4 regions of the Streptomyces sp. NBC_00237 genome follow, and region 2 is predicted to be linked to each of the others. Evidence: riboswitches for the same ligand, from Rfam matches in the RefSeq annotation. Region 2 holds a riboswitch; each other region holds the start of a gene.
What was found. A riboswitch is a leader RNA that binds a small molecule or an ion and turns the genes downstream of it on or off. The one in region 2 is predicted to bind cobalamin.
Positions count from the first base shown of each region.

Region 1: linked by a shared signal. The riboswitch ahead of OG897_RS11285 (cobalamin biosynthesis protein) and the one ahead of OG897_RS19445 (CoA-acylating methylmalonate-semialdehyde dehydrogenase) in region 2 are both predicted to bind cobalamin.
Region 3: linked by a shared signal. The riboswitch ahead of OG897_RS23055 (ribonucleoside-diphosphate reductase subunit alpha) and the one ahead of OG897_RS19445 (CoA-acylating methylmalonate-semialdehyde dehydrogenase) in region 2 are both predicted to bind cobalamin.
Region 4: linked by a shared signal. The riboswitch ahead of metE (5-methyltetrahydropteroyltriglutamate--homocysteine S-methyltransferase) and the one ahead of OG897_RS19445 (CoA-acylating methylmalonate-semialdehyde dehydrogenase) in region 2 are both predicted to bind cobalamin.

Region 1 covers NZ_JAPEMT010000001.1:2,557,984-2,565,024, reverse strand. Annotated here, with positions in the region: gene OG897_RS11315 (hypothetical protein) at 1-666, opposite strand, end outside; gene OG897_RS11310 (alpha/beta hydrolase) at 768-1,898, opposite strand; gene OG897_RS11305 (class II aldolase/adducin family protein) at 2,118-2,780, opposite strand; gene OG897_RS11300 (lysozyme) at 3,011-3,802, shown strand; gene OG897_RS11295 (inorganic phosphate transporter) at 3,981-5,267, shown strand; gene OG897_RS11290 (hypothetical protein) at 5,296-5,517, shown strand; cobalamin riboswitch at 5,666-5,805, shown strand; gene OG897_RS11285 (cobalamin biosynthesis protein) at 5,876-6,826, shown strand; gene OG897_RS11280 (cobyric acid synthase) at 6,823-7,041, shown strand, end outside.
Region 2 covers NZ_JAPEMT010000002.1:1,199,936-1,206,976, reverse strand. Annotated here, with positions in the region: gene OG897_RS19450 (helix-turn-helix transcriptional regulator) at 1-621, opposite strand, end outside; cobalamin riboswitch at 871-1,058, shown strand; gene OG897_RS19445 (CoA-acylating methylmalonate-semialdehyde dehydrogenase) at 1,326-2,825, shown strand; gene OG897_RS19440 (acyl-CoA dehydrogenase family protein) at 2,822-3,982, shown strand; gene OG897_RS19435 (enoyl-CoA hydratase/isomerase family protein) at 4,009-5,139, shown strand; gene mmsB (3-hydroxyisobutyrate dehydrogenase) at 5,133-6,188, shown strand; gene OG897_RS19425 (enoyl-CoA hydratase) at 6,185-6,961, shown strand.
Region 3 covers NZ_JAPEMT010000002.1:2,097,418-2,104,458, forward strand. Annotated here, with positions in the region: gene OG897_RS23040 (carbon starvation CstA family protein) at 1-1,810, shown strand, start outside; gene OG897_RS23045 (YbdD/YjiX family protein) at 1,807-2,037, shown strand; gene OG897_RS23050 (GNAT family N-acetyltransferase) at 2,137-2,655, shown strand; cobalamin riboswitch at 2,715-2,856, shown strand; gene OG897_RS23055 (ribonucleoside-diphosphate reductase subunit alpha) at 3,001-5,400, shown strand; gene OG897_RS23060 (ribonucleotide-diphosphate reductase subunit beta) at 5,400-6,416, shown strand; gene OG897_RS23065 (helix-turn-helix transcriptional regulator) at 6,546-7,041, shown strand, end outside.
Region 4 covers NZ_JAPEMT010000003.1:77,174-84,214, forward strand. Annotated here, with positions in the region: gene OG897_RS27240 (HEAT repeat domain-containing protein) at 1-482, opposite strand, end outside; gene OG897_RS27245 (hypothetical protein) at 614-1,231, shown strand; gene OG897_RS27250 (LysR family transcriptional regulator) at 1,235-2,152, opposite strand; gene OG897_RS27255 (DUF6817 domain-containing protein) at 2,357-2,941, shown strand; gene metE (5-methyltetrahydropteroyltriglutamate--homocysteine S-methyltransferase) at 2,978-5,305, opposite strand; cobalamin riboswitch at 5,522-5,745, opposite strand; gene OG897_RS27265 (glycoside hydrolase family 18 protein) at 5,859-7,041, opposite strand, start outside.

The DNA of each region.
Region 1 (7,041 bases), on a different contig from region 2:
GTGGGTCGTGGACTGGGCGGGGATGCCGTGCAGGTGGGGCGGGACCTCGCAGCGTTCCTCGTGCAGTTCGGCGACGCGCTGCTCCAGCAGGTCGAGTAGGGCCGGGACCAGGACGGGTCCGGCCGAGAGCTGAAGGAGGGAGAGCACCTGGGGTACGGATTCGACGACTTCCGCGACGGTGGCCGGGGCGATGCCCTCCGGTGCGGGGTGGACGATCGACCAGGCGTCGAAGAGGGCGACCCAGCCGCGCAGCACGGCGGCGTCGTCGCGGTCCCAGGCGTGCAGCCGCCAGCCCGGGCGGGCGTTGCTGCCGTGGATCTCGACGAGGCCGGCGAGGCGGGCCCGGTCCCACCCGGCCCGGACCTGGGTCTCGGTCAGGCGCAGTGCCTCGGAGGCGCGTTCGGCGGCGGCGTCGGAGAGCCTGCCCGCCTGGCCGGGGCGCGGGGCGGCGCCTCGGGCGCGCTCGGAGTCGGCCCAGCGCGCCACCCGGGTGGCGTCGGCGAGCACCTCCCGGGCGTGACGGGCCAGTTCCGCCTGGGCGGGGGTTCCCTCGGGGGGGCGGGGTGCCGGGCGGGTTCGCCGGTTCGTCACGGCCCGTCGGGCTGTGGCGAGGGGTCGCGGGCGGACAAGTCGGAGCCTGGAGTCGCGCGGTGTACGGGACGTCACGTGCAGCAGTGTCTCCGCTCAGTGCCCGAAAGCCCAAACGGAATCCCTCTCGCCGCCCACGGAGCGCCGTGGAATCTGCTACGTGGGCGGGGCGGCGGGTGTCATACGAGGGGGGTGAGGAAGCGCCGGAGGGCTTCTTCGTAGGCGGCCGGGTCGGCGTTCCACATGGCGGCGTGGGGCGCGTCCCGCACGGTGTGCAGGGTGACCAGGTCGGGGCGGGCTTCGGCCAGGGCGCGGGACGGGCCCCAGGGGGCGACTGCGTCGCCGGGGCCGTGCAGGATCAGCGCCGGGACGCGCAGTCCGCCCGGGTCGGCGGCCTCGCGGAGCCGGTCGCCGTGGGGTCCCGTGCTGCCCTGGGCCGCACGTACCGCAAGCGGAAGGAGGGCCGCGGGGGTGCGGCGGGCGGATGCCAGCGCGCGCACGGTCGCTTCCCAGTCCAGCACCGGGGAGTCGAGCACCAGTCCGGCGACGTGGTGGCGCAGCGCGGAGGAGGTCGCGGCGTGCAGGGCCATCGCGCCGCCGGTGGACCAGCCGTACAGGATGATCCGCTGTGCGCCCTCGCGGACGGCGTGCCGGATCGCGGCGTCCAGGTCGCGCCACTCGGAGTCGCCGAGGTGGCCGAGGCCGTCCGGGGAGCGGGGCGCGCCGGGGTCGCCGCGGTAGGCGAGGTCCAGCACCGGCAGCCGGAAGCGGTGCAGGAACTCCAGGACGTTCAGCGGGTGCTCGCGGGTGGCTCCGAGGCCGTGCACGGCGATCACCCAGGTGGTGGTCCGGGTGCCCGGGACGAACCAGGCGGGCAGGGCGCCCAGCTCGCCCATGACGTCGACGTGGGCGAAGTCCAGGCCGAGGGCGCTGCCGGGGTCGCCGCTGTGGACGTACGGGGTGAGGTGGAGGCGGGCGCCGGGCTCCAGGGAGCCCCGGGTCACCCTCTCCAGGCGGCGCACGACGGTGTCGGGCTCGTGCGGGGCGGCCTCCAGTACGGGTCCGACCACCGCGTGGACGCCGTCGCCCTCCAGGGCGTACACCCCCGGCCTGAGCGTGGCGAGCCCCCTGGTCAGGGTGACCTGTCCGGGGGCCGTGGCGTGCACGGTCACGCGGGGGTCGCCGGGGAGGGGGCGGCCGGGGGGCGCGTTGAGCGCGGCGTCGCCGGCGTGTCGGGCGGCGGCGATCGTGGCTGCGCCGAGGGCTATGAGTGTGGTGACGGCTGCTGCCGTTGCTTTGGCCGGGTGCACGGTTTCAGTGTCGGTAGCGGGGGGCGGTACTGCCAGTGGGCGGGGCCCTGAGGGTGGGGCGGGGCCTCTTCGCCCGGTGAGGCGGGACCGGGGTGGGGCGGGGGTGCTCCGGGGTGGGCCCGGAGCGAGAGGGGCCGCCCCCTTGCCCGCCCGTCCCGCCCCCGGGGGGCGGCCCCGCCGCCCAAGGGGGCTGGGCGGAAGCGGGGCGGGGGTGGCGGGTCATCCCGTCTGCCCGTAGCCGCGCAGGCGTTCCGCGGCCAGGTCGAGTTCCGCCTCGGAGAGGAGGGTTGGGGAGTGGCCGGGGACCGAGGAGGCCGTCAGCCAGAGCCGGCACATCCATTCCAGCTGGGCCGTGCGGTCGTAGGCCCGGGCGAGGGTGTCTCCGTACGTGAGGGTCCCGTGGTTGCGGAGGAGGCATCCCGTGCGGTCGCGGAGGGCCAGGAGGGCGTTCTCGGCCAACTCCTCGGTCCCGTACGTCGCATAGGGCGCCGTACGTATCCGGCCCCCCATCGCGGCGGCCATGTAGTGGATGAGGGGCAGCCGGTCCACGAGGGTCGAGACGGCGGTGGCGTGCACCGCGTGGGTGTGCACGACGGCCCGGGCGTCCGTGTCGCGGTACACCGCGAGGTGCAGGGGGAGTTCGCTGGTGGGGACGAGGTCGCCGAGGATCCGGCGGCCGGAGGGGTGCACGCCGGTCACGTCGTCCGCGGTGAGCCGGTGGTAGGGCACACCGCTCGGGGTGACCAGGATCAGGTCGTCGCCGACCCGCACCGAGACGTTCCCGGAGGTCCCGACGACCAGCCCGTCGGCGACCGACCGCAGGGCCGTGTCCACCAGGTCCCGCCATGCCGCCGTCACCGCGTCCGTCACCCGTGTCGTCATGCCCCGCATCCTGCCAGCCGGGCATCCGGCGGGCAGGACCGGCCGGGGGCCGGGCACCCGGCGGGCAGGGCGGGCGCGCACTGTAGCCCGGAGGCCCCGGCTCCGTAAGCCCGGCAGACCGTCCGCACACCGCCCCCGGTGGAATTGGCCGGAGATCGACCGGAGTTTCCGGATCTTCCAGTAGCCTCTGCCCAGATTTGTCATGCACGTAGCCATTCCGGGGGGGAATCATGGCCCGTGATCACAAACCGCTCCTCCGGCGCGTCCGCGCCCGCGCCCGACGCGTCCGCGCCCGAGCCCTGTCCGCCACGGCCGTCACCACCGCCGCCCTCACCCTGGGCACGACGGTCCTGCTGAGCGGTCCGGCCGAGGCCGCCGCCCAGCCGCGCGGCCACGACGTCTCCGGCCACCAGAAGAACGTGGACTGGAGGAGGGCGAAGAAGAAAGGTGCGACCTTCGTCTACGTCAAGGCCACCGAGTCCCACACCTACCGCAATCCGCACTTCGCCCAGCAGTACAACGGCTCCCGCAAGGCCGGCATCAAGCGCGGCGCCTATCACTTCGCGCTGCCGCACCAGTCGTCGGGCAGGACCCAGGCGGCCTTCTTCGTACGCAACGGAGGGGGCTGGCGGAACGACGGGAAGACCCTGCCGCCCGCGGTCGACCTGGAGAACAACCCGTACCGGAAGATCAACAAGCGGAACAAGTGCTACGGGCTGAAGCCCGCCCAGATGCGGACCTGGATCACGTCCTTCAGCGACGAGGTGCGCCGCAGGACGGGCCGCCGTCCGGTGATCTACACGACCACGCTCTGGTGGAACGAGTGCACCGGCAGGAGCACGGCGTTCGGCCGGAACCACGCCCTGTGGCTGGCGCGCTACAACTCCTCGCCGGGTCCGCTGCCCGCGGGCTGGTCGTACTGGACGATCTGGCAGTTCGACAACGCCCGGGGCGCACTTCCGGGTGACCAGAATCTCTTCAACGGGTCGCACGGCAGGCTGAGCGCCTTCACGCGGCGTTGACGGCCCCGGGCGCCCCCAGACGTCCCTAGGGAGAACCCGCCCGTGCCGCCGTTCCGGTGAAAACCGGAACGGCGGCACGGCATTTCGGGTCACCGGGACGCCCCGCCCAGTTCATCTTCCGTTCACTCAGGTTGCTTACGTTCCAACAGCCACTGACCTCAAACGATTGCCTGGGTAAATGGAACACATCACGCTCCTTCTCGGAATCGTGATCGTGACCGCTCTCGTGTTCGACTTCACGAACGGTTTCCACGACACTGCCAACGCGATGGCGACCACCATCTCGACCGGCGCACTCAAGCCCAAGACGGCGGTGGCCATGTCCGCCGTGCTGAACCTCGTTGGTGCTTTCCTCTCCGTGGAGGTCGCGAAGACGATCTCCGGGGGGCTGATCAACGAAAGCGGCATCACGACGGAAGTGATCTTCGCGGCACTGGTCGGCGCCATCCTCTGGAATCTGTTCACCTGGCTGATCGGCCTGCCGTCCAGTTCCTCCCACGCACTCTTCGGCGGCCTCATCGGCGCCACCCTGATGTCGGTGGGCGCCTCCGGCGTCAACGGCAGCGTCGTCATCACCAAGGTGCTGCTGCCCGCGATCGCCGCGCCGATCGTCGCCGGTCTCGCCGCGTACTTCGCCACGAAGCTCACCTTCAAGCTGGCGTCCAAGACCGACGAGAAGGCCACCGCGAAGGGCTACCGCGCGGGCCAGATCGCCTCCGCCGGTCTCGTCTCCCTCGCGCACGGCACCAACGACGCGCAGAAGACCATGGGTGTCATCACCCTGGCCCTGGTCACCGGCAACGTGCTGGCCCCCGGCGCGAACCCCCCGCTGTGGGTCATCGTCTCGGCCGGTGTCGCCATCGCGCTCGGCACCTACCTCGGCGGCTGGCGCATCATCCGCACCATGGGCAAGGGCCTCACCGACCTCAAGCCGCCGCAGGGCTTCGCCGCCCAGACCGGTGCCGCGACGGTCATCCTGGCCTCCTCGCACCTCGGCTTCTCCCTCTCCACCACCCAGGTCTGCTCCGGCTCCGTGATGGGCTCGGGCCTCGCGCCGAAGGGCGGCGTGGTCCGCTGGTCGACCGCGACCCGGATGTTCGTCGCCTGGGGCCTGACGCTGCCGGCCGCCGGCGCGGTCGCCGCGGCCGCCGAGTTCCTCACCGGTCAGGGCACGTGGGGCGTCGCCGCCGTCGCGGTCCTGCTGGTCGCGGGCTCCGGCGTGATCTGGACGCTGTCCCGCCGCAAGCCGGTCGACCACACCAACGTCACCGCCGACGACCTGCAGGGCCCGGCCGCCCCGCTCGCCCCGGCCGAGCCCGCGGGTGTCGTCACCACCGCCATGGCCGCGGTCACCCCGCCCCCGGCCGGTGTCTTCCCGTCCGACGCCACCCACGCGGCCACCGGCGACTTGAAGGCCACCATCCACTCCCCCGCCGAACCGGCCCGCCCGGCCGCGTCGGTCTGAGGGCCCAAGGGTCTAAGGACGCAATCGCATGAACATCGACTGGGCAGCTCTCGGCACCGTCTTCGGTGTCAGCCTCGTGGCCACCATCGCTCTGGTGGGCCTGTTCACCCTCGGCATCGTGGGCCTCGCCAAGCAGGAGAGCGCCACCGCTTCGGGCGGCTCGGCGGCCATGGCGCGCACGGGCGCGTACGCCTGCTTCGCGCTGTGCGCGGCGGCCGTGGCGTACGGCATCTTCCTGATCGTCGCCTGACCGGCGCTCCACCCCCGCTTCACAGAACCGCCCCGCGCCCCGTGCGCGGGGCGGTTCTGCGTGCGCCCCCGTGGACCCCTCGGCGACCCCCTGTGGGCCTCCGCACACCGGCCTCCCGCAGGTCAACCCCAGGTTGACGGTTGTTCGCGGGGCGTGGTGGACTGCCGGAGCCATTACGGCGGCATGGAGAGGAAGCCGGTGCGAATCCGGCGCGGTCCCGCCACTGTCACCGTGCGGCTCGCGAGAGCCGTACGGAAGCCAGGAACTCCCAGCCGCTCGTCACGTCGAACGCAGGGCGCGGACCCTGAGTTAAGGACACGTCGCCATGCCCGGCTGCGGTACACGCGGTTCCGTTGTCATGCCCCCGTACACATTCGCCGTCGGTGCGGCTCTCGGGATGCTCGGTGACGCCGTCTTCGGCGACCCCCGTCACGGCCATCCCGTCGCCGCCTTCGGGCGTGCCGCCGGAGCCGTCGAGAAGGTCCTGTGGCGCGACGACCGGGGACGGGGCGTGCTGCACACCCTGGTCTGCGTCGGCGGGGCGGCCACGGCCGCCGCCGTCACCTCCCGTCTGGTACGCCGCTCCCCCGCCGCCTCCGTCGCGTTGACGGCCGCCGCCACGTGGTCCGTCGTCGGCGGTACGTCACTGGGCCGCGAGGCCCGTGCGATCGGCGGGGCGCTGGCCGCCGGGGACCTGGAGCTGGCCCGCGAACGCCTGCCGCACCTGTGCGGGCGCGACCCGCAGGCCCTGGACGGCCAGCAGATGGCGCGTGCCGTGGTCGAGTCCGTCGCCGAGAACACCTCGGACGCGGTGGTGGGCGCGCTGGTGTGGGGTGCGGTCGGGGGCGTGCCGGGCCTCGTCGCGTTCCGGGCCGTGAACACGCTGGACGCGATGGTCGGGCACAAGTCGGCGCGCCACCGCCGGTACGGGTGGGCCTCGGCACGCCTGGACGACGTGGCGGGCTGGCCGGGGGCACGCCTGACGGCGGCGCTCGCGGTGCTGGCCGGGGACGACACCCGGGGCGCCCTGCGGGCCTGGCGTGCGGACGCCGCCGCCCACCCGAGCCCCAACGCGGGCCCGGTCGAGGCGTCCTTCGCGGGCGCGCTGGGCGTGCGGCTCGGCGGAACGCTGTCGTACGCGGGCCGGGTGGAGCACCGGGCGGTGCTCAACGGGGAGAGCGGGCGGCCGGTGGCCGTGCCCGACATCGAACGTGCGGTGCGGCTGTCGCGCCGGGTGGGCGTGCTGGCGCTGGCCGCGTGTGCGGCGGGGCGGCTGGCGGCGTCCGTGCTGAAGGGGCGTACATCATGAGCGGCGGCGGACTGCTGGTCGCGGGAACCACGTCGGACGCGGGCAAGAGCGTGGTCACGGCGGGGATCTGCCGGTGGCTGGTGCGGCAGGGGGTGAAGGTCGCCCCGTTCAAGGCGCAGAACATGTCGCTGAACTCGTTCGTGACGCGGGAGGGCGCGGAGATCGGCCGCGCGCAGGCGATGCAGGCGCAGGCGGCGCGGGTCGAGCCGACCGCT
Region 2 (7,041 bases):
ACTGTCCACGATCACCATGCGCACGGGCAGTGTGCTGGTGGCGCGGGCCGCTTCACCGGCGCGGATGCCCTGGGCAACGTTGTCGACCATGCCGGGTTGCTCCAGGCAGGCCCGTTCGTAGATCGCCTCGTAGCGGATGCCCTGAGCGAGCAGCTCGAACTCCTCGTCGTTGTCCTGGGCGCGCAGTGCCACCGGATCGGCTTTGCAGAACCACCGCAGGTCACTGCGGGCCCCGTAGGCGAGTTGGCGCAACTGCTGGCGGATGGCGCCGCTGCCAGTGATCACCTCGACCAGTTGCCCGGCGTCATGGCGCCGACCGTCCGCCCGGTACTCCTCGGCGAGCTGTTCCATTCCGCGCCGCGCCCACTCCAGCGCTTCCTGGCCGCGCGCCAGCAGGGGCTGCAGCGCCACGTCCGGCGGGACGGGTACGTACCGCATGCCGCCGTCGCCCGGCAGCCGTCCGACCAGACCTTTGTCGTGCAGGGAGGACAGAAGCAACGCCGCCTCGCGTTCCCGGATGTGGAGCCGTTGGACGATCTCGTCCACGCCCGCACCCCGTACTTCCACCAAGAGGCGGTAGACCCGCTCCTCCGCCGCCCCGACCCCTGCTATCTCCAGCACGCGCCTTCTCCTCGCCACGGCCCACCCCGAGCGGACGCCCACTGTGCCACCCATGATCGAACAGGATGCCTACCAAACGATCAGAAGACCACCACGGTTCGGACGGGAGTTCTCCCGAACCGCCACACGGGTCACCCTTGTTGGGGTCTGCGGTGGCCCGTCCTGCCTCGACTGTGAGCGGAGAACGGGCTTACAGGTGAGGGGAGTTAGTGGCGGAAGGTGGGGGGTGGACTTACTAGGACGTCCAACTATATCGTCGTGGGACAAGGTCCGCGGTGCAGGGAAGCCGGTGTGAATCCGGCACGGTCCCGCCACTGTGACCGGGGAGTGTGCTGTCACCACTCGCCACTGACGAGGCCCTGAGGGGCCGGTCGGGAAGGCGGGCGGCACGCGGAGATCCGGGAGTCAGGATACCGGCCGCGGAACGTTCCGTGTTTTCCACGAGGATGGAGCAGACACGCATGGCACCGGTTTGTACCCACGACCCTGGTGATCCGGCGGGGCGCACTCAACTCACCCTGCGCTCATAGGACTTCGAAACCCGTACGAGGGACCCGCCCGCGCCTCCCCGCGCGCGCATCGCCCCGTACGCGGTCCCGTCGTCCCCTGTCCCACGGCGTCCACCGGCACCGCACGCACCCGTGCGCCCGTCGGCGGTCCGCCGTGCCCTCCCCCGGATCTCACCTGACGAGAGCAGGCACTCCATGGTCCGAGAACTCACCCACTTCGTCGGCGGCAAGCACACCGTCGGCACCTCCGGCCTCTTCGGCGACGTGTACGACCCCAACGACGGCACGGTGCAGGCGCGCGTGCCCCTCGCGGGCCGCGCCGACACCGAGGCCGCCATCACCGATGCCGTCAACGCCCAGCACGAATGGGCCGGTTGGAACCCCCAGCGGCGCGCCCGCGTCCTGCTGCGCTTCCTCCAGCTCGTCGAAGAGGAGCGCGACTCCCTCGCCCGGCTGCTGTCGTCCGAGCACGGCAAGACCGTCGCCGACGCGCACGGTGACCTCCAACGCGGCCTGGAGGTAGTGGAGTTCGCAGCCGGGATTCCCCATCTCCTCAAGGGTGAGTTCACCGACAACGCGGGCACCGGCATCGACGTCCACTCGCTGCGCTCCCCGATCGGCGTCGTCGCCGGAATCACCCCCTTCAACTTCCCCGCGATGATCCCGCTGTGGAAGGCCGCACCCGCCCTCGCCTGCGGAAACGCCTTCATCCTCAAACCCTCGGAGCGGGACCCCTCCGTACCCCTGCGGCTTGCGGAACTCTTCCTGGAGGCCGGGCTGCCGCCCGGTGTCCTCAACGTGGTCAACGGCGGCAAGGAAGCCGTCGACACCCTCCTGGAAGATCCTCGCGTCGGCGCGCTCGGCTTCGTCGGCTCCACCCCGGTCGCCGCGCACCTGTACGCCACCGCGGCCGCCCACGGCAAGCGCGCCCAGTGCTTCGGCGGTGCCAAGAACCACATGATCGTGATGCCGGACGCCGACCTCGACCAGGCCGTCGACGCCCTCGTCGGCGCGGGTTACGGATCGGCGGGGGAGCGCTGCATGGCGATCTCCGTGGCCGTGCCGGTCGGCGAGGAGACCGCGGACCGGCTCGTCGCGGCGCTCAAGGAACGTGTCGGAGCCCTCCGGATCGGACGCTCCGACGATCCCGAGGCCGACTTCGGGCCCCTCGTCAGCAAGGACGCGCAGGAGTGGGTGCGCCGCTATGTCGACATCGGGGTCGTGGAAGGGGCGGAACTCGTCGTCGACGGACGGGACTTCATGCTCCCGGGACACGAGAACGGCTTCTTCGCCGGAGCCTCCCTCTTCGACCGGGTCTCCCCGAAGATGCGCATCTACCGGGAGGAGATCTTCGGGCCCGTGCTCTGCGTCGTACGCGCCGAGAACTACGAGGAGGCGCTGCGGCTGCCCAGCGAGCACCCGTACGGAAACGGTGTCGCCATCTTCACCCGCGACGGCGACACCGCCCGCGACTTCACCCGCCGCGTCAACACCGGCATGGTCGGCGTCAACGTGCCCATCCCGGTGCCCGTCGCCTATCACACCTTCGGCGGCTGGAAGCGGTCCGGCTTCGGCGACCTCAATCAGCACGGGCCCGACGCCATCCGCTTCTACACCCGTACGAAGACCGTCACCTCGCGCTGGCCCTCCGGGGCCAAGGAGGGCGCGAGCTTCACGATCCCGACCATGGGATGAGCGCCATGACGACCTCAGCCGTACTGTCGGAGGACCAACAGGCCCTCGTGGAGACGACGTTGGACTTCGCCCAGGACCAGCTGGCCCCGTACGCCGTCCGCTGGGACCAGGACAAGCACTTCCCCGTCGACGTGCTGCGCAAGGCCGCAGGGCTCGGGCTCGGCGGGGTGTACGTCCGCGAGGACGTCGGCGGCAGCGGCCTCGGCCGCTCCGACGGAGTCCTGATCTTCGAGGCACTGGCCTCCGGCTGCCCGTCCGTCGCGGGCTACCTCTCCATCCACAACATGGTCGCCTGGATGATTGACGCGTACGGCTCCGGGGAACAGCGAGCACGTCTGCTGCCCCGGCTGTGCTCCATGGAGGACCTCGGCAGCTACTGCCTCACCGAACCGGGCGCGGGCTCCGACGCCGCTGCCCTCACCACCCGCGCGGAGCGCGACGGCGACGACTTCGTCCTCACCGGGGTGAAGCAGTTCATCTCCGGGGCGGGCGTATCGCAGGTGTACGTCGTGATGGCGCGCACCGGCGGCGAAGGGGCGGGCGGCATCTCCGCGTTCCTCGTCGACAAGGACGACCCCGGACTCTCCTTCGGGCCGAACGAGACGAAGATGGGCTGGAACGCGCAGCCCACCCGCCAAGTCGTCCTGGACGGCGTGCGCGTCCGCGCCGACCGGTTGCTCGGGCGCGTCGGCGACGGCTTCCGCATCGCCATGAACGCCCTGAACGGCGGGCGGCTCGGCATCGCCGCCTGCTCGCTGGGCGGTGCCCGCAGTGCCCTCCACCAGAGCCTCACGTACCTCGCCGACCGGAAAGCCTTCGGAGGGCGGCTGCTCGACTCCTCCGCGCTCCAGTTCCGGCTGGCGGACATGGCGACGGAACTCGCCGCCGCCCGCTCGCTGGTGCAGCAGGCGGCCGGGGCGACGGACCGGGGCGACCCGGCGGCCCCACAGCTCTGCGCGATGGCGAAACGCTTCGCCACCGACACCGGATACTCCGTCGCCGACCGCGCCCTGCAACTGCACGGCGGCTACGGCTACGTGACCGAGTACGGCGTCGAGAAGATCGTCCGTGACCTCCGGGTCCACCAGATCCTGGAAGGAACCAACGAGATCATGCGCGTCATCGTGGCCCGCGGGCTGACGGAGGCGTTCCGGTGAGCCCGGTAAGCCGGGCGGCGAGCCCCGTGGACGCCTCCGGGGACGCTGTTCTGTGCGGTCGGGAGGGGCGGGCGGCCACCTTGGTACTCAACCGCCCCCGCGCCCTGAACGCCCTGAACCACGAGATGGTACGGGCCCTCGACGCGGCGCTGACCGCAGGGGAGCGCGATCCGGCCGTCGAGACGGTGGTGCTCACGGGGGCGGGGGAGCGGGGGCTGTGCGCGGGAGGAGACATCCGCAGCATCTATGAGGACGCACGTTCCGGGGATTCCCGGGGGTCTGAGGGGGCCGGGGCGAGTGCGTCGGGCGGTACGCCGGGAAGTGCCTCTGCCGCCTTCTGGCGGGACGAGTACCGGCTCAACTCCCGGATCGCGCGCTACCCGAAGCCGTACGTCGCCCTGATGGACGGCATCGTGATGGGCGGCGGCGTTGGCGTGAGTGCGCACGGAAGTGTCCGTATCGTTTCGGAACGCTCTCGCATCGCCATGCCGGAGACCGGGATCGGCTTCGTGCCCGACGTCGGCGGCACCTACCTGCTCGCCCTGGCACCCGGCGAGCTGGGCACGCATGTGGCGCTCGCCGGGGTCCAACTGGGCGCGCGGGACGCTCTGTTGTGCGGTCTCGCCGACCACTTCGTACCGCAGGCGGATCTGCCTCGGCTGCGGCAGGACCTGGCGCTGCGGCCGGTCCGTAACGTCCTCACGTCCTTCGTCCGACAGGCACCACCCGGCGAACTCGCCGAGCACCAGCACTGGATCGACGCCTGCTACAGCGCCGACACCGTCGAGGAGATCGTGTCCCGGCTGCGCGCCCACGGCTCGCGGGCGGCGGCGGAGGCCGCGGACACGCTCGCCACCAAGTCGCCCACCGCCCTGAAGGTGACGCTCACGGCCCTGCGCGGGGCGCGTGAACTGGGCCCCCTGGAAAGGGTCCTGGAGCAGGAGTACCGGGTCTCCTGCGCCGCTCTGACGTCGTACGACCTCGTGGAGGGCATCCGCGCGCAGGTGATCGACAAGGACCGTCGCCCGCGCTGGCGGCCCGCGTCACTGAGCGAGGTCACGCAGGCGGACGTCGCGCGCTACTTCGCACCGCCGCCCGGCGGCGACCTCTCCCTGTCCTCGTCCTCCGACTCGGCCTCGCAGGAGGTGCCCTGGTGAGCACTGTCGCCTTCATCGGGCTCGGCCACATGGGCGGCCCGATGGCCGCCAACCTCGTCAGGGCGGGCCACCGGGTCCTCGGCCACGACCTGCTCCCCGACCTGCTCGCCACGGCCGCCGCAACCGGAGTGGAACCGGCCGCATCGGCGGCCGAGGCCGCCGCGGCGGCGGACGTGGTGATCACGATGCTCCCTGCCGGGCGGCACGTCCTGGCCCTCTACCGCGAGCAGGGACTGCTGGCCGCCGCCCGTCCTGGCACCCTGTTCGTCGACTGCTCGACCATCGACGTCGCCGACGCCCGTACGGCCCACGAGGCCGCGGGAGCCGCCGGGATGCGGTCCCTGGACGCCCCGGTGTCCGGGGGAGTGGTGGGCGCGGAGGCGGCCACGCTGACCTTCATGGCGGGCGGTGACACGCCGGAGTTCACCGAGGCGGAGCCGCTGCTGGCGGCCATGGGGCGCAAGGCGGTGCACTGCGGGAAGCCGGGTGCCGGTCAGGCCGCGAAGATCTGCAACAACATGATCCTGGGCGTCTCGATGATCGCCGTCAGCGAGGCGTTCGTCCTCGCCGAGAGCCTCGGCCTGTCGCACCAGGCCCTGTACGACGTGGCTTCCACGGCGTCCGGCCAGTGCTGGGCGCTCACCGCGAACTGCCCGGTGCCGGGACCCGTGCCGGGCAGTCCTGCCAACCGCGACCACCGGCCGGGCTTCGCCGCACCGCTGATGGCCAAGGACCTGGGGCTGGCGGCGAACGCGGCGCGGGCGGGCGGTGTCGACGCGGAACTGGGCCTTCGTGCAGCCGAGTTGTACGCCGCCTACGCCCAGGGGACAGGTGCCGAGAAGGACTTCTCCGGGATCGTCTCGGCGGTCAGGGAACGGTCAGCAGTGAGTGCGGAAAGGGAACTCACGGCGGTCGTAGGTACGGAAAGGGAACGCGAGCCCGTCGTAGGTACGGAAGTCGTAGGTACGGAAAGGGAACCCGCGAGGGTGTCGCGTACGGAAAGGGAACCCACCCAAGTGCACAGGGGCACGGGCGAGGAGGACGCGTGAACACGTACGAGACCATCCGTGTCGAGCGCAAGGGGCGCACCGCGCTCCTGACCCTCGACCGGCCGCAGGCGCTCAACGCGCTCAACCTCCAGGTGATGAACGAGGTCGTCGCCGCGACGGCGGACCTCGACCGGGACCCGGACATCGGCTGTGTCGTCCTCACCGGCTCGCCCAAGGCGTTCGCCGCAGGTGCCGACATCAAGGAGATGCGGCCGCGAGGCTACCCGGACATGTACCTGAACGACTGGTTCAGCGCCTGGGACCGGCTCGGTGGCCTGCGTACGCCGACGGTGGCCGCCGTCTCCGGCTACGCACTGGGAGGCGGCTGCGAGCTGGCGATGCTCTGCGACATCCTGCTCGCCTCCGACAGCGCCGTGTTCGGGCAGCCGGAGATCAAACTCGGTGTCATCCCCGGCATCGGCGGCTCGCAACGGCTGACCCGGGCGGTCGGCAAGGCCAAAGCCATGGAGATGTGCCTCACCGGCCGCACCATGGACGCCGAGGAGGCCGAACGGGCCGGGCTGGTCTCCCGCGTGGTGCCCTCGGACGCACTCCTCGCCGAGGCGTTCGCCGTCGCCGAAACGGTCGCGGGGATGTCCCTGCCGGTGGCGATGATGGCGAAGGAAGCGGTGTCCCGGGCCTTCGAGACGACCCTCGCGGAGGGCGTGCGCTTCGAACGCAGGCTCTTCCACGCCGTGTTCGCGACAGCCGACCAGAAGGAGGGAATGGCGGCCTTCGTGGAGAAGCGCCCGCCGGACTTCACGCACTCCTGACGGCTTGCGGTCCCCGCCCTCTCCCGGAGGCGTTCTTACGGCGTCGACGGGAGCGGGCGGCCCGCGCCGGTGGCGCGAAT
Region 3 (7,041 bases), 900 kb from region 2:
CTGGATCGTCGCGGGCGTCATCTTCGCGGGCGCCGTCCAGGACATGGTCACGCTGTTCTTCTCCACCCGCCGCAACGGCCGTTCGCTCGGCCAGATCGCGCGGGACGAGATCGGCGCGGTCGGCGGCGCGGCGGCGCTCATCGCCGTGTTCGCGATCATGATCATCCTGCTCGCCGTGCTCGCCCTGATCATCGTGAACGCGCTCGCCGAGTCCCCCTGGGGCGTCTTCTCCATCGGCATGACCATCCCGATCGCCCTCTTCATGGGCATCTACCTGCGCATCCTGCGTCCGGGCCGGGTCACCGAGGTCTCGCTCATCGGCGTCGCCCTGCTGCTGCTCGCGATCGTCTCGGGCGGCTGGGTCGCCGAGTCCTCGTGGGCCGAGACGTTCACCCTGGAGCCGGGCACGCTGGTCATCTGGATGGTGATCTACGGCTTCCTCGCGTCGGTGCTGCCCGTGTGGCTGCTGCTCGCCCCGCGCGACTACCTCTCCACCTTCATGAAGGTCGGCACGATCGGCCTGCTCGCGGTGGGCGTGCTGATCGCGCTGCCGACGCTGAAGATGGACGGCATCACCAAGTTCGCGACCAGCGGCACGGGGCCGGTCTTCGCCGGTTCGCTGTTCCCGTTCGTGTTCATCACCATCGCGTGCGGCGCGCTCTCCGGCTTCCACTCGCTGATCTCCTCGGGCACCACCCCGAAGATGATCCAGAAGGAGACGCAGATCCGGACGATCGGCTACGGCTCCATGCTGATCGAGTCGTTCGTCGCGATCATGGCGCTGATCGCCGCCTGCATCATCGACCCGGGGCTGTACTTCGCCATCAACTCGCCCGCCGGCCTGGTCGGCGACACCGTGCAGGCGGCGTCCACGGCGGTCGGGAACCTCGGGTTCACCATCTCCCCCGCCGACCTGGCGCAGGCCGCCAAGGACGTCGAGGAGGCCAGCCTGCTGCACCGTACGGGCGGCGCCCCGACCTTCGCACTCGGCCTCTCGGAGATCTTCTCGGCGGCCTTCGGCGGGACCGCGATGAAGGCGTTCTGGTACCACTTCGCCATCATGTTCGAGGCGCTGTTCATCCTCACGACGCTCGACGCGGGCACCCGCGTGGGCCGGTTCATGCTCCAGGACATGCTCGGCAACGTCTACAAGCCGTTCAAGAACGTCAGTTGGAAGCCCGGCGTCTGGATCGCCAGCGCCATCGTCGTCATCGCCTGGGGCTACTTCCTGTGGGTCGGCGTGCACGACCCGCTCGGCGGCATCAACCAGCTCTTCCCCCTCTTCGGCATCGCCAACCAGCTCCTGGCCGCCGTCGCGCTCGCCGTCTGCACCACCCTGCTCATCAAGTCCGGGCGGCTCAAGTACGCCTGGGTGACGGCGATCCCACTCCTCTGGGACGTCGCGGTCACCCTCACCGCGAGCTGGCAGAAGATCTTCTCCGCCGACCCGAGGGTGGGCTTCTTCGCCCAGCGCGACGTCTACCAGAGCGCCCTGGACAAGGGCCTCGACAAGGTCGGACTCGCCAAGAACCGCGACCAGATGGAGACCATCGTCACCAACTCCACGGTCGACGGCATCCTTTCCGTCCTCTTCGCCGTACTGATCGTGGTCGTCCTCTTCGAGGCGTGCCGCGCCTGCCTCAAGGCGATCCGCAACCCGGCGGGGGTCAGGCTCAGCGAGACCCCGTACGTCGAGTCGAAGATCGTCGCGCCCGCCTCGCTCTTCGCCACCAAGGAGGAGAAGGCGGAGCTGGCGGCAGCCGGAATCGGGCCCGAGGGCGGCTCGGTCAAGGAGGCGAGCAAGGCATGAGCACGGGGGCGCCGAAGGACGCACTGAGCACCGCGGGCCTGCGGCACCGGCTGTCCCGCCTGCGCCTGTTCGTACGCGAGCTGACCGGCGAGGCGACGTACGACCGGTACGTCGCCCACGCCAGGTCGCACGATCCGGACGCCCCCGTGATGACCCGCCGCGCCTTCGAGCGCAGCCGCACCGACGCCCGCGAGGGCGACCCCCGGGACGGCTTCCGCTGCTGCTGAGCGGATCGGATCCCTCCGCTCACGGACGTGTACGGCCCGGTGTTCCGCCCCTCGATACGGGGTGGGACGCCGGGCCTTCGCCGTTGCACACTGCCGGGCATGACTGTGCTTGCCCGAAAAGACATCCGCGTCCGCACCGCCGAACCCGCCGAATACCCCGAAGTGGGCGACATCACCGCCGGCGCCTACCTCGGCGACGACCTCCTCTCCGGCGGCCCCCAGGACCCGTACCTGACCGTCCTGCGCGACGCCGCGACCCGCGCCGAGAAGGCCGAACTGCTCGTCGCCGTGGACGCCGACGGGACTCTCCTGGGCACCGTCACCTATGCTCCCCAGGGCAGCCCCCTCCAGGACATCGCTCAGGCCGACGAGGCCGAATTCCGCATGCTCGCGGTCGCGCACGCCGGTCGGGGCCGAGGGGCGGGCGCCTCGCTCGTACGGGCCTGCATCGCCCGCGCACAGGCCACGGAAGGGGTCGTACGGCTGGTGATGTCGACCCAGCCCGCGATGCGCGGCGCGCACCGGATCTACGAGCGCCTCGGCTTCGTACGGACGCCGGAACGGGACTGGGAACCGGTGCCGGGACTGGGGCTCCTGACGTACGAAAAGGCCCTGTAACCCGCGAAAACCGGGCCGCGTGGTCGGCACGCGACACAACATGTGGTGGGTTCCCCAACGGGGACCCACCACATGTATGCTCGTCCTCGCTGTCGCCGCAGGGGAATCCGGTGAGAATCCGGAACTGTCCCGCAACGGTGTGTCATGTGCGCTTTTGCGCACCGCCAAGTCCGAGGACCTGCCGACGGCCGATCCGGCTCGACCGAGCCGGATTCCGATACGTCCGGGCCTCGCGGTTGGGCCGGTGGACGCCAGGCGACGTACGCCCTTTTCGGGGCTGACGTGTGCTCGCGCGCCCCCGCTCCCCGCCTCGTGGCCCCGCGCCGAGCGAGGGAGAGCCCCCACGTGACCATCGCGCCAGTCGATCCGGCCATCGCCGAGCAGAGTCAGGCTGAGAACCAGGACGCTCCGGGTACCGCGCTGCTGCGCACCCTGACCGACCTGACCGCCGACCTGACCGACACCGACCCCGGCCGGGTCGCCGCCGCCGCCCTGCGGGGGCGCAACGCGCGCTCGGACGCCGCCGAGCTCCGGGAGCTCGCCACCGAGGCCGCCGCAGGACTCATCTCCGAGGACCCCGCGTACTCGCGCCTCGCCGCTCGCCTGCTCGCCCGTACGATCCGGGACGAGGCGGCCACCCAGGGCGTGGGCTGCTTCTCCGAGTCCGTCGCCGTCGGTCACCGCGAAGGGCTCATCGCGGACCGTACGGCCGACTTCGTCGCGAAGCACGCGGCGGCGCTCGACGAGCTGATCGACCTCGAAGGCGACGACCGCTTCGAGTACTTCGGCCTGCGCACGGTCTACGGCCGCTACCTGCTGCGCCACCCCATCACCCGCCAGGTCGTCGAGACCCCGCAGCACTTCATGCTGCGCGTGGCCTCCGGCCTCGCCGAGGACGACAGCGAGCGGGCTCTCGCCGAGGTCGCCTCCCTGTACCGCCTGATGAGCCGCCTGGACTACCTCCCGTCCTCGCCGACGCTCTTCAACTCCGGCACCCGCCACCCGCAGATGTCGTCCTGCTACCTCCTCGACTCCCCGATGGACGAACTGGACTCGATCTACGACCGCTACCACCAGGTCGCGCGCCTCTCCAAGCACGCGGGCGGCATCGGCCTCTCGTACTCGCGCATCCGCGCCCGCGGCTCCCTGATCCGGGGCACCAACGGCCACTCCAACGGCATCGTGCCGTTCCTGAAGACGCTCGACGCCTCCGTCGCGGCCGTCAACCAGGGCGGCCGCCGCAAGGGCGCAGCGGCGGTCTACCTGGAGACCTGGCACGCGGACATCGAGGAGTTCCTGGAGCTCCGCGACAACACGGGCGAGGACGCCCGCCGCACCCACAACCTGAACCTCGCCCACTGGATCCCGGACGAGTTCATGCGCCGCGTGGACCAGGACGGCCAGTGGTCGCTGTTCTCCCCCGCCGACGTCCCCGAGCTGGTGGACCTGTGGGGCGACGAGTTCGACGCCGCCTACCGCAAGGCCGAGGCCGCCGGTCTCGCCAAGAAGTCGATGTCGGCCCGCGAGCTGTACGGCCGCATGATGCGCACCCTCGCGCAGACCGGCAACGGCTGGATGACGTTCAAGGACGCCTCCAACCGCACCGCCAACCAGACGGCGGAGCCGGGCCACACGGTCCACTCCTCCAACCTGTGCACCGAGATCCTCGAAGTCACCAACGACGGCGAGACGGCTGTCTGTAACCTCGGCTCGGTCAACATGGGCGCCTTCGTCCTCGCCGACGGCGAGATCGACTGGGACCGCCTGGACCAGACCGTCCGCACCGCCGTCACCTTCCTCGACCGCGTCGTGGACATCAACTTCTACCCGACCGAGCAGGCCGGGAACTCCAACTCCAAGTGGCGCCCGGTCGGCCTGGGCGCGATGGGCCTCCAGGACGTCTTCTTCAAGCTGAAGCTCCCCTTCGACTCCCCGGAGGCGGCCGCGCTCTCCACTCGTATCGCCGAGCGGATCATGCTCGCGGCGTACGAGGCGTCCTGCGACCTCGCCGAGCGCGCGGGCTCCTTCCCCGCCTGGGAGAAGACCCGCACCGCCCGAGGCGTGCTGCACCCCGACCACTACGGCGTCGAGTCCGCCTGGCCCGAGCGCTGGGACGCCCTGCGCGCCCGCATCGCCAAGACCGGCATGCGCAACTCGCTCCTCCTGGCCATCGCCCCGACGGCCACCATCGCGTCCATCGCGGGCGTGTACGAGTGCATCGAGCCGCAGGTCTCCAACCTCTTCAAGCGCGAGACCCTCTCCGGCGAGTTCCTCCAGGTGAACTCCTACCTGGTCCGCGACCTCAAGGAGCTCGGCGTCTGGGACGCCCAGACCCGCGAGGCCCTGCGCGACGCGTCCGGCTCCGTCCAGGGCTTCAACTGGATCCCGGCCGAGGTCCGCGACCTGTACCGCACCGCCTGGGAGATCCCGCAGCGCGGCCTGATCGACATGGCCGCGGCCCGCACCCCGTACCTCGACCAGTCCCAGTCCCTGAACCTCTTCCTGGAAACGCCCACCATCGGCAAGCTCAGCTCGATGTACGCGTACGCCTGGAAGAAGGGCCTGAAGACGACGTACTACCTGCGCTCGCGCCCCGCCACCCGGATCGCCCGCGCCGCGGGCTCGCAGAGCGCCTCGGTCGCGGCCCCCACCACCCTCCCCGCCCAGCAGGTGACCGACGTGACGGACGCCGAAGCGCTCGCCTGCTCCCTTGAGAACCCCGAGTCCTGCGAGGCATGCCAGTAATGAGCACCGACAAGAACAAGAACCTCCTCGACCCGGGCTTCGAGCTGACTCTCCGCCCCATGCGCTACCCGGACTTCTACGAGCGCTACCGGGACGCGATCAAGAACACCTGGACCGTCGAGGAGGTCGACCTCCACTCGGACGTCGCGGACCTGGCGAAGCTCACCCCGGGCGAGCAGCACATGATCGGCCGCCTCGTCGCGTTCTTCGCGACCGGCGACTCGATCGTCTCGAACAACCTCGTCCTCACCCTGTACAAGCACATCAACTCCCCCGAAGCGCGCCTCTACCTCTCGCGCCAGCTCTTCGAGGAAGCCGTCCACGTCCAGTTCTACTTGACCCTTCTGGACACCTACCTCCCCGACCCGGACGACCGCGCCGCCGCGTTCGACGCCGTCGAGGAGATCCCCTCCATCCGCGAGAAGGCGCAGTTCTGCTTCAAGTGGATCAACGAGGTCGAGAAGCTCGACCGCCTGGAGTCGAAGGCCGACCGCCGCCGCTTCCTGCTCAACCTGATCTGCTTCGCGGCGTGCATCGAGGGCCTGTTCTTCTACGGCGCCTTCGCCTACGTCTACTGGTTCCGCTCGCGGGGCCTGCTGCACGGTCTCGCAACCGGGACGAACTGGGTCTTCCGTGACGAAAGCTGCCACATGGACGCCGCCTTCGCGTTCGTCGACACCGTCCGCGAGGAGGAGCCCGACCTCTTCGACGACGAGCTCGGCCAGCAGATCACGGACATGATCAAGGAGGCCGTCGAGGCGGAGCTCCAGTTCGGCCGCGACCTGTGCGGTGACGGCCTGCCGGGCATGAACACCGAGTCCATGCGCCAGTACCTGGAGTGCGTCGCCGACCAGCGCCTGGTCCGCCTGGGCCTGGCTCCGGTCTACGGCTCGGAGAACCCCTTCTCCTTCATGGAGCTCCAGGGCGTCCAGGAACTGACGAACTTCTTCGAACGCCGCGTCTCGGCGTACCAGGTGGCCGTCGAGGGCACCGTCGGATTCGACGACGACTTCTAGGCCGTACGGCAGTACGCACGCTTGAGGGCCCCTTCACCGGATGGGGTGGAACGCGACTGTTCCACCTGCGGGGAGGGGCCCTTCGGCGTACCTTGCAGAGCACTCTGCCCCGCCTGCAAGGGAGTTGAGATGCACCCCGACCACTCTTCGCAGCCTCGTCCCCAGCCCGAGCCCCGCAGGAACACCACCCCCTACGGCGACGAACTGAAGGCCCGCCGGGAGCAGGCGGGCCTGACGCAGCAGGAACTCGCCGACCTGGCCTTCATGACCCGCACCCACATCGCGCACATCGAGGCGGGCCGCCGCATCCCCTCACTGAGCGACGCACGACGACTGGACGAAGCGCTGCAAACGGGCGGCGTGTTCGCCCGCTTCCTGCCGGACGCGAAGCGCCGCAAGGTCGCCAAGCACTTCGAGGCGGCAAGGGAGTTGGAGTCCCAGGCGAGCATGATCCGGGAGTTCGGCCTCACGCTGGTCCCGGGCCTGTTGCAGACCGAGGGTTACATGCGGGCGGTGTTCCGCGCCTACTTCCCCGTCAAGAGCAAGCAGAAGCTCGAAGAGGCGGTCACCGCACGACTGGAGCGGGCCCACATCCTCGAAGACCCTCTGACACCTCACACGACCG
Region 4 (7,041 bases), on a different contig from region 2:
TGCGGGCCCCGCCCGAGCTGTGTCGACAGTACTGCGGCCAGTCCGGGCTTCTCGTCCTCCGGCACGAGCACGACCGCCGCCCGCCACGCACTGCGCGCGACCTCGTCGTCGGCGTCGGACAGCAGCGCCCGGGAGATCGCGGGCCACGCCGTACGGTCCCCGATCTTGGAGAGGGTGTGCAGGGACTGGCTGCGTGCCTGCGCGGCCTCACAGCGGAGTGCGCCGACGAGTGCGGGGAGGGTCAGGGTGGGCGAGTGGCGGGTCAGTGCCCAGGTCAGCATCTCGCGGACCTGGAAGTCGGGCTCGACCGCGCAGCGCTCGACGAGCGTGCCGACGAAGCGGGGGTCGGGGGCCGTGCCGACGGCCATCGTCGCCCGCAGCCGCACCGAGGCACGGTCGTCCAGCAGTGCGCGGAGCGCCCGCTCGACCTTGATGTCGTGTGTGGTCTGTGCGGTCTGTGATTCCTGTTCCGCCATGGTCATCGGGACCACCTCCTCGACCACAGTGAAGACCTTGTCACCGTGTCAAGGTCAAGCGGAACGGGGGCATAACCTGTCTCGGGGTCCGACAGGAAGACTTGTCGATGGGGTGCCATGACAGTTAGGCTTGTCGTATGGATGACATCGTGGCTGTCCCGACCCCCGACAAGAACGACCCCGACTTCTGGGCCGCCCTCGCGGCCCAGGTCGAGCCCGCCTGGGTCGATCCCACCCTGGACGACTCGCTGGCCATGGACGACAAGGTGCTCGACGCCGTCCGTGCGCTCGCGCGGGGCATCTCGACGCGCGCCGCCGCCTACCGGGCCGCCGGGAAGGAGTTCGATCCCGTGCTCATGGCCGCGCCCGACGTGCAGCTGGCGATGCTGCGTGCGCTGTACGAGGCCAAGCAGTCCGTCGACCGGCTGGCGGAGAGCGCGGCGACGGCAGCGGGGCGGAGTGGGGCAACGTACGTCCAACTGGGTTCGGCCTGGGGCGGGTTGAAGCGGCAGTCGGCTCGACTGAAGTGGCCGCACGCGGTGGTGAAGAGGTCCGCCGGGGAGTCCGTTCCGCTCGCGTACGCGGGGGGCAGCGCCGTCATTCATCACGACCCGGACGCCCATGCGTGGTGGTACGCGGCCACCGGGGCGGACCGGTCGGAGGAGGAGTCCGGGGCGGTGTACGCCACCTCGGCGGAGACCATCGCGCGGGCGACGGAGTTCCTCTTGGCGCACGCGGAGATCAGGGGGGACTGACCCTCATGACGCGCGGTCGGGCCCGGTGGGGAAGGTGCGTGCGCAGCTCTCCTCCACCGTGTCCGCGAAGGCCCGCGCCAGTGGGGGCAGCGCCTCCCAGCGGCGGACCGCCCAGCCCGTGCGGAGCGGAGGCAGCTCGGGGAGCGGGATCAGACGCAGCCGGGGGTGGGCGGGGCCGTGCCAGGCGGGGAGGTCGGGGACGACGGCGTGGCCCAGGCCGAGTTCGGCGAGCAGGATCGCGGTGTCCCAGTCGGCGACGCTGGTGTCCGAGACGGGCTCGATGCCGGACGTCGTGAACCAGGCGTCCAGGCGGGAGCGGGAAGTGGTGTTCTCGGGCAGGGCGATCAGGCGGATGTCCTTCAAGTCGGCTGTGGTCACCGTGGACTTGGCGGCGATGGGGTCGTCCGTGGCGACGGCCAGCACCCAGGGGAGAGCGACTACGGGACGCTGCTCGATGCTCCGGACGGGCTCCCCCAAGGTGATCCAGGCCAGGTCGAGGCCGCCCGCGAGGAGCGCGTCGAAGCAGTCCCGGCTGGAGGTAGCCGTCCTGAACTCAAGTCTGACACCGGGGAATTGCTGGCGAAAGTCGACCACGGCCTCGGACATGAAGTGCCGGACCGTGGTCCCGCCGGTGGTGATCCGTATCGAACCGCCCTCGCCGCGCGCCAGTTCGCGCAGTCGGCGTACGGCGTGATCGATGTCGCCCAGGCTGCCCGCCGCCGCGGCGTTCAGGAGCCTGCCCGCCGGTGTGGGCTCCACCCCGCGCGGAAGGCGTTCCAGGAGGGCGAGGCCGGTTTCGCGCTCCAGGCGCTTGACGTGCTGGCTCACCGCGGACTGCGTGCAGGACAGCTCGCGGGCGACGGCGCTGAGACTGCCGGTGCGGCACACGGCGACGAAGACGCGGAGGTCGTCGAGGGTCATGGAAGGTGAAGCTACAGCTTGGGAGGTGGTGAGGAAACCCTAGGATTGACTGGGGGTTGGGGGCGAGGGACGATTTCTCGCAGGGCCCGAGGCGGCAACCCGGCCGGTTCCGCGGACTGTTCTAGACGGTGGGCGGGGCCGGTCGGGTGCCGACCGATTCGTGCGCGAGCCGTGACGTGGTGATGTCCGGGAGGGAAGCTGCCGATGAGACACGACGCCGAACGTGCCGTGTGCCGACTCCTGCACGAGCAGGGTGCGGCCACTCTTCCCCACCCCGGCGGCACCCTCCTCGCCCACCTCGACCGCGTACGGGGGCAGCTTGCCGAGTGGGGGGCTCGGCCCGCGCTCCGGATCGCGGGCCTGTGCCATGCGGCGTACGGCACCGACGGCTTCGCCGCCGCCCTGCTCCCGCTCGATCAGCGGGTACGGCTGAGGGACGCGGCCGGTTCCGAGGCCGAGGCCGTCGTCTACTTCTACGCGAGCTGTGACCGGCAGGCCGTGTATCCGGTGTTCGCCGATCCCGGCATGCGCTTCACGGACCGCTTCACCGGTCTCAGCCGGGTCCCCGCCCTCCAGGAGAAGCGGGACTTCGCGGAACTCACCGCCGCCAACGAACTCGACATCGCACGGGTCGATGCCGCGTTCCGGGAACGTCACGGGCCTCAACTCCTCGTTCTCTTCCACCGGTTCGGGGAGCTGCTGAGCCCCGGGGCCCGGCGGGGATGCGCCGAAGTGCTGGGGCGGGCGGACTTGGGCACGGACGGGAAGCGTCGGCCGGAGGGGGCGTGACCACCCGCAGTCCCCTCCGGCCGACTCGCCCACGAATTAGTTCAGTTCACCCCGTACGGTACGAGCCGCCGTCACCAGGTTCTCCAGCGACGCGCGCGTCTCCGGCCAGCCCCGGGTCTTCAGGCCGCAGTCCGGATTGACCCACAGCCGCTGGGGCGGGATCGCCTCAAGTCCCTTGCGGAGCAGGGCCGCCGCCTCCTCGGCGGAGGGGATGCGCGGGGAGTGGATGTCGTAGACGCCGGGACCCGCCTCGCGGGGGTAGCCGTGCTCGGCGAGTTCGCGGGCCACCTGCATGTGCGAGCGGGCCGCCTCCAGGCTGATCACGTCCGCGTCGAGGTCGTCGATGGCCTGCACGATGTCACCGAACTCGGCGTAGCACATGTGGGTGTGGATCTGGGTGTCCGGGCGTACGCCGCTGGTCGTGAGGCGGAAGGACTCCGTCGCCCAGCCGAGGTAGGAGGCGTGGTCGGCGGCGCGCAGCGGGAGCGTTTCGCGCAGGGCGGGTTCGTCGACCTGGATGACGGAAGTCCCGGCCGCCTCCAGGTCGTTGACCTCGTCGCGCAGGGCGAGCGCGACCTGGCGTGCGGTGTCGCCGAGCGGCTGGTCGTCCCGTACGAAGGACCAGGCGAGCATCGTCACCGGGCCGGTCAGCATGCCCTTCACCGGTCGGTCCGTGAGCGAGTTCGCGTACGACGTCCAGCGTACGGTCATCGGCTCGGGGCGCGAGATGTCGCCCGCGAGGACGGGCGGCCGGACGTAGCGGGTGCCGTACGACTGGACCCAGCCGTGCTGGGTCGCCAGGTAGCCGGTGAGCTGTTCGGCGAAGTACTGCACCATGTCGTTGCGCTCGGGCTCGCCGTGCACCAGGACGTCGATTCCGGCCTTCTCCTGGAAGGCGAGGACATCGCGGATCTCGGACGCGATCCGCTCCTCGTAGCCCGCCGTGTCGATCCGTCCGGCGCGCAGGTCGGCGCGGGCGGTGCGGAGTTCCGTGGTCTGGGGGAAGGACCCGATGGTGGTGGTGGGGAGGAGCGGGAGGTTCAGGTGGGTGCGCTGGGCTGCCGTCCGCTGCTCGTACGGGGCGGAGCGGCGGCCGTCCGCGTCGGTGACGGCGTCCACGCGGGCCCGGACGGCCGGGTCGCGGGTGATGGGGGAGTTGGCACGGGAGGCCAAGTCGGCCCGGTTCGCGGCCAGTTCGGCGGCGATGGCGGACGTTCCCTGGGTGAGTCCCCTGGCGAGCGTGACGATCTCCGTCGTCTTCTGCCGGGCGAAGGCCAGCCAGCGCCGGATCTCCCGGTTGACGTCGCGCTCGGCGGAAGCGTCGAGGGGAACGTGCAGGAGGGAGCAGGAGGCGGCCACGTCGACGCGGTCGGCGAGGCCGAGGAGGGTGCCCAGGGTGGTGAGGGACTTCTCGAAGTCGTTGATCCAGATGTTGCGGCCGTCGACGACGCCCGCGACCAGGCGCTTGCCGGGCAGGCCGCCGACGGCGGCCAGCGCGTCGAGGTTGGCGGCGGCGGACTCCGTGAAGTCGAGCGCGAGGCCCTCGACCGGTGCCTTGGCGAGGACGGGCAGCGCGTCACCGAGACGGTCGAAGTAGGAGGCGAGGAGGAGTTGCGGCCGGTCGGTGAGCGAACCGAGGTCGCGGTACGCGCGGGCGGTGGCGTTCAGTTCGGCAGGGGTGCGGTCCTGGACCAGGGCGGGCTCGTCGAGCTGCACCCACTCGGCCCCGGCGGCCCGCAGGTCCGCGAGGACTTCGGCGTACACGGGGAGGAGGCGGTCGAGGAGGGTGAGCGGTTCGAAGTCGGCGGCCACCCCCGGGGCGGGCTTCGCCAGGAGGAGGTACGTGATGGGGCCGACCAGTACCGGGCGTGCGGTGAGGCCGAGACCGAGGGCTTCGGCGAGCTCGCCGACCTGCTTGGTGGAGTCTGCCGTGAAGACGGTGTCCGGCCCCAGCTCGGGTACCAGGTAGTGGTAGTTGGTGTCGAACCACTTGGTCATTTCGAGCGGTGCGACGTCCTGGTTTCCGCGTGCCATGGCGAAGTAGCCGTCGAGGGAGCCGGTGGCGACGGCCTCGCGGTGGCGGGCGGGGATCGCGCCGACCATGACGCTGGTGTCCAGGACGTGGTCGTAGTACGAGAAGTCGCCGGTGGGCACCTCGTGGAGGCCCGCCTCGGCCAACTGCTCCCAGTTCGTGCGGCGCAGGGCCCGGGCGGTCTCCTTCAGGGCGTCGGCGGTGACCTTGCCCTTCCAGTAGCCCTCGATCGCCTTCTTGAGTTCGCGGTTCCGGCCCTGGCGGGGATAGCCGTACACGGTGGCCCGTGCTGCCCCGGCTGCGGACTTCGAGGTCGTGGAACTCGACGCCACGGAAGGTGTCACGGAACTTGTCGCGGAATCGGTCACGGAACTTGTCACGGAAATCTCCTTCGCGAGATGACTCCTGAGAATCCCGGAGGACGACACGGGCGCGAAGGGATGACGAGATCGGGCGGAGACCGGACGGCACCCGTTACGGGTGCGGTCCTCCGCCTGATGTGTACGCCGACCCGCCCACGAGGTCACCGGGATTGTCCGTACGCGATGGGTCACGTACGGGCGACGGGCAGGTCTTCGGACTCGCGGGCACGCCTGCCGATCCGTCTGGCAGACACCTACCGGCCGTCGCTTCCCAGGTCCGTCAGGACCCAGTGCGTATGACGGCTGTCGTTCCCACTCACCGCTGCGGGGCAGTCCCGGATTCCCACCGGGTTCCCTCTTACGACGCGCCTGCCTGGCGGGCAGGGCGAACCAGTTGCACCAGACACACTAGTTCAGGGTGGGGCGTGCCGTCTGCCGGGCTTCGGTCCTGGTGCGGGCACGACGAACGGGCGGCCCTGGTGCGGGCCGCCCGTGGTGGACGAGTTGCGCCTGCTGAAGGCGGTCAGCGTCGGCCGAGGCTCCGGTCCAGTGCCCGGTACAGCTCGCCGTCCTCGGTGTCCGCGTCCAGCGACCAGGCCATCACGCCGCCGAGCCCCCGGGCCCGTACGTACGCGCCCTTCGTGGCGAGGACCAGCGGGTCGTCGTACGTCCACAGGGTCGTGCCGTCGAACAGCCAGGCGTGTCCGGCGAGCAGGTCGCGGTGGACCTCGAACTTGCCCTGCTGCACGAGGGGCTTGAGCTCCTTGTAGTCCGCGTAACCCGCTGCCCACTTGGCGGGGGCGGGGCCGGTCGCGGGCTTGCCGAGGCCGTTGCCGCCGCCGGTGACGCCGGTCCAGCCCTGACCGTAGAACGGCATGCCGACGACCAGCTTGCGGGCGGGGGCGCCGCGCTTCAGCCAGGACTCCACCGTGCCGTGCACGCTGAAGTCGTTCCGGGCGAAGAGTGCCGACTGCTGGGCGGTCTTCTTCTCGCCGCTGACGTGGAAGTCGTAGCCCTGGAGGTTGACGAAGTCGAAGTCCTTCATGATCTTGCGGACCTCGAAGCCCGCGTCGATCTTCTCGTCGGCGGTCGGCACGAACGCGGACAGCTCGTAGTGCTTGCGCTTCTGCTTGCCGTACGCGTCGAGCTGGTTGCGGAACTCCTTCACCAGGGCGGTGAAGTTCTGCTTGTCCTCGGGCCGGTAGACGGTGTCGGTGTCACCGGCGGAACCCGGCCACTCCCAGTCGATGTCGATGCCGTCGAAGACCCCGTCGGCCGCTCCGTCGCCGCCGCGTGCCCCGTCCTTGGGCAGGTTGCCCTTGATGTAGAGGTCGATGCAGGAGGAGACGAGGGCCTTGCGGGAAGCGGGGGTGAGGGCGGCGTCGGAGAAGTGCGTCGACCAGCTCCAACCGCCGAGGGAGACAAGGGCCTTGAGGCCCTTGTGCTTGGCCTTCAGCTCCTTGATCTGGTTGAAGTTCCCGGCCAGGGCCTGGGTGTCGGTGTCGGCCGTGCCGTCGACGGAGGTCGCGGCGTCCAGCGGGCGCTGGTAGTCGGCCCACGGGTCGCTCTCGCCCGGGACGGGCGTGAGGAAGCACTTGCCGCCCTTGTCGACGTTGCCGAAGGCGTAGTTGAGGTGGGTGAGGCGGGCTGCGGTGCCGCTGGTGTCCAGGTCCTGGACCTGGTAGTCGCGGCCGTAGACGCCCCAC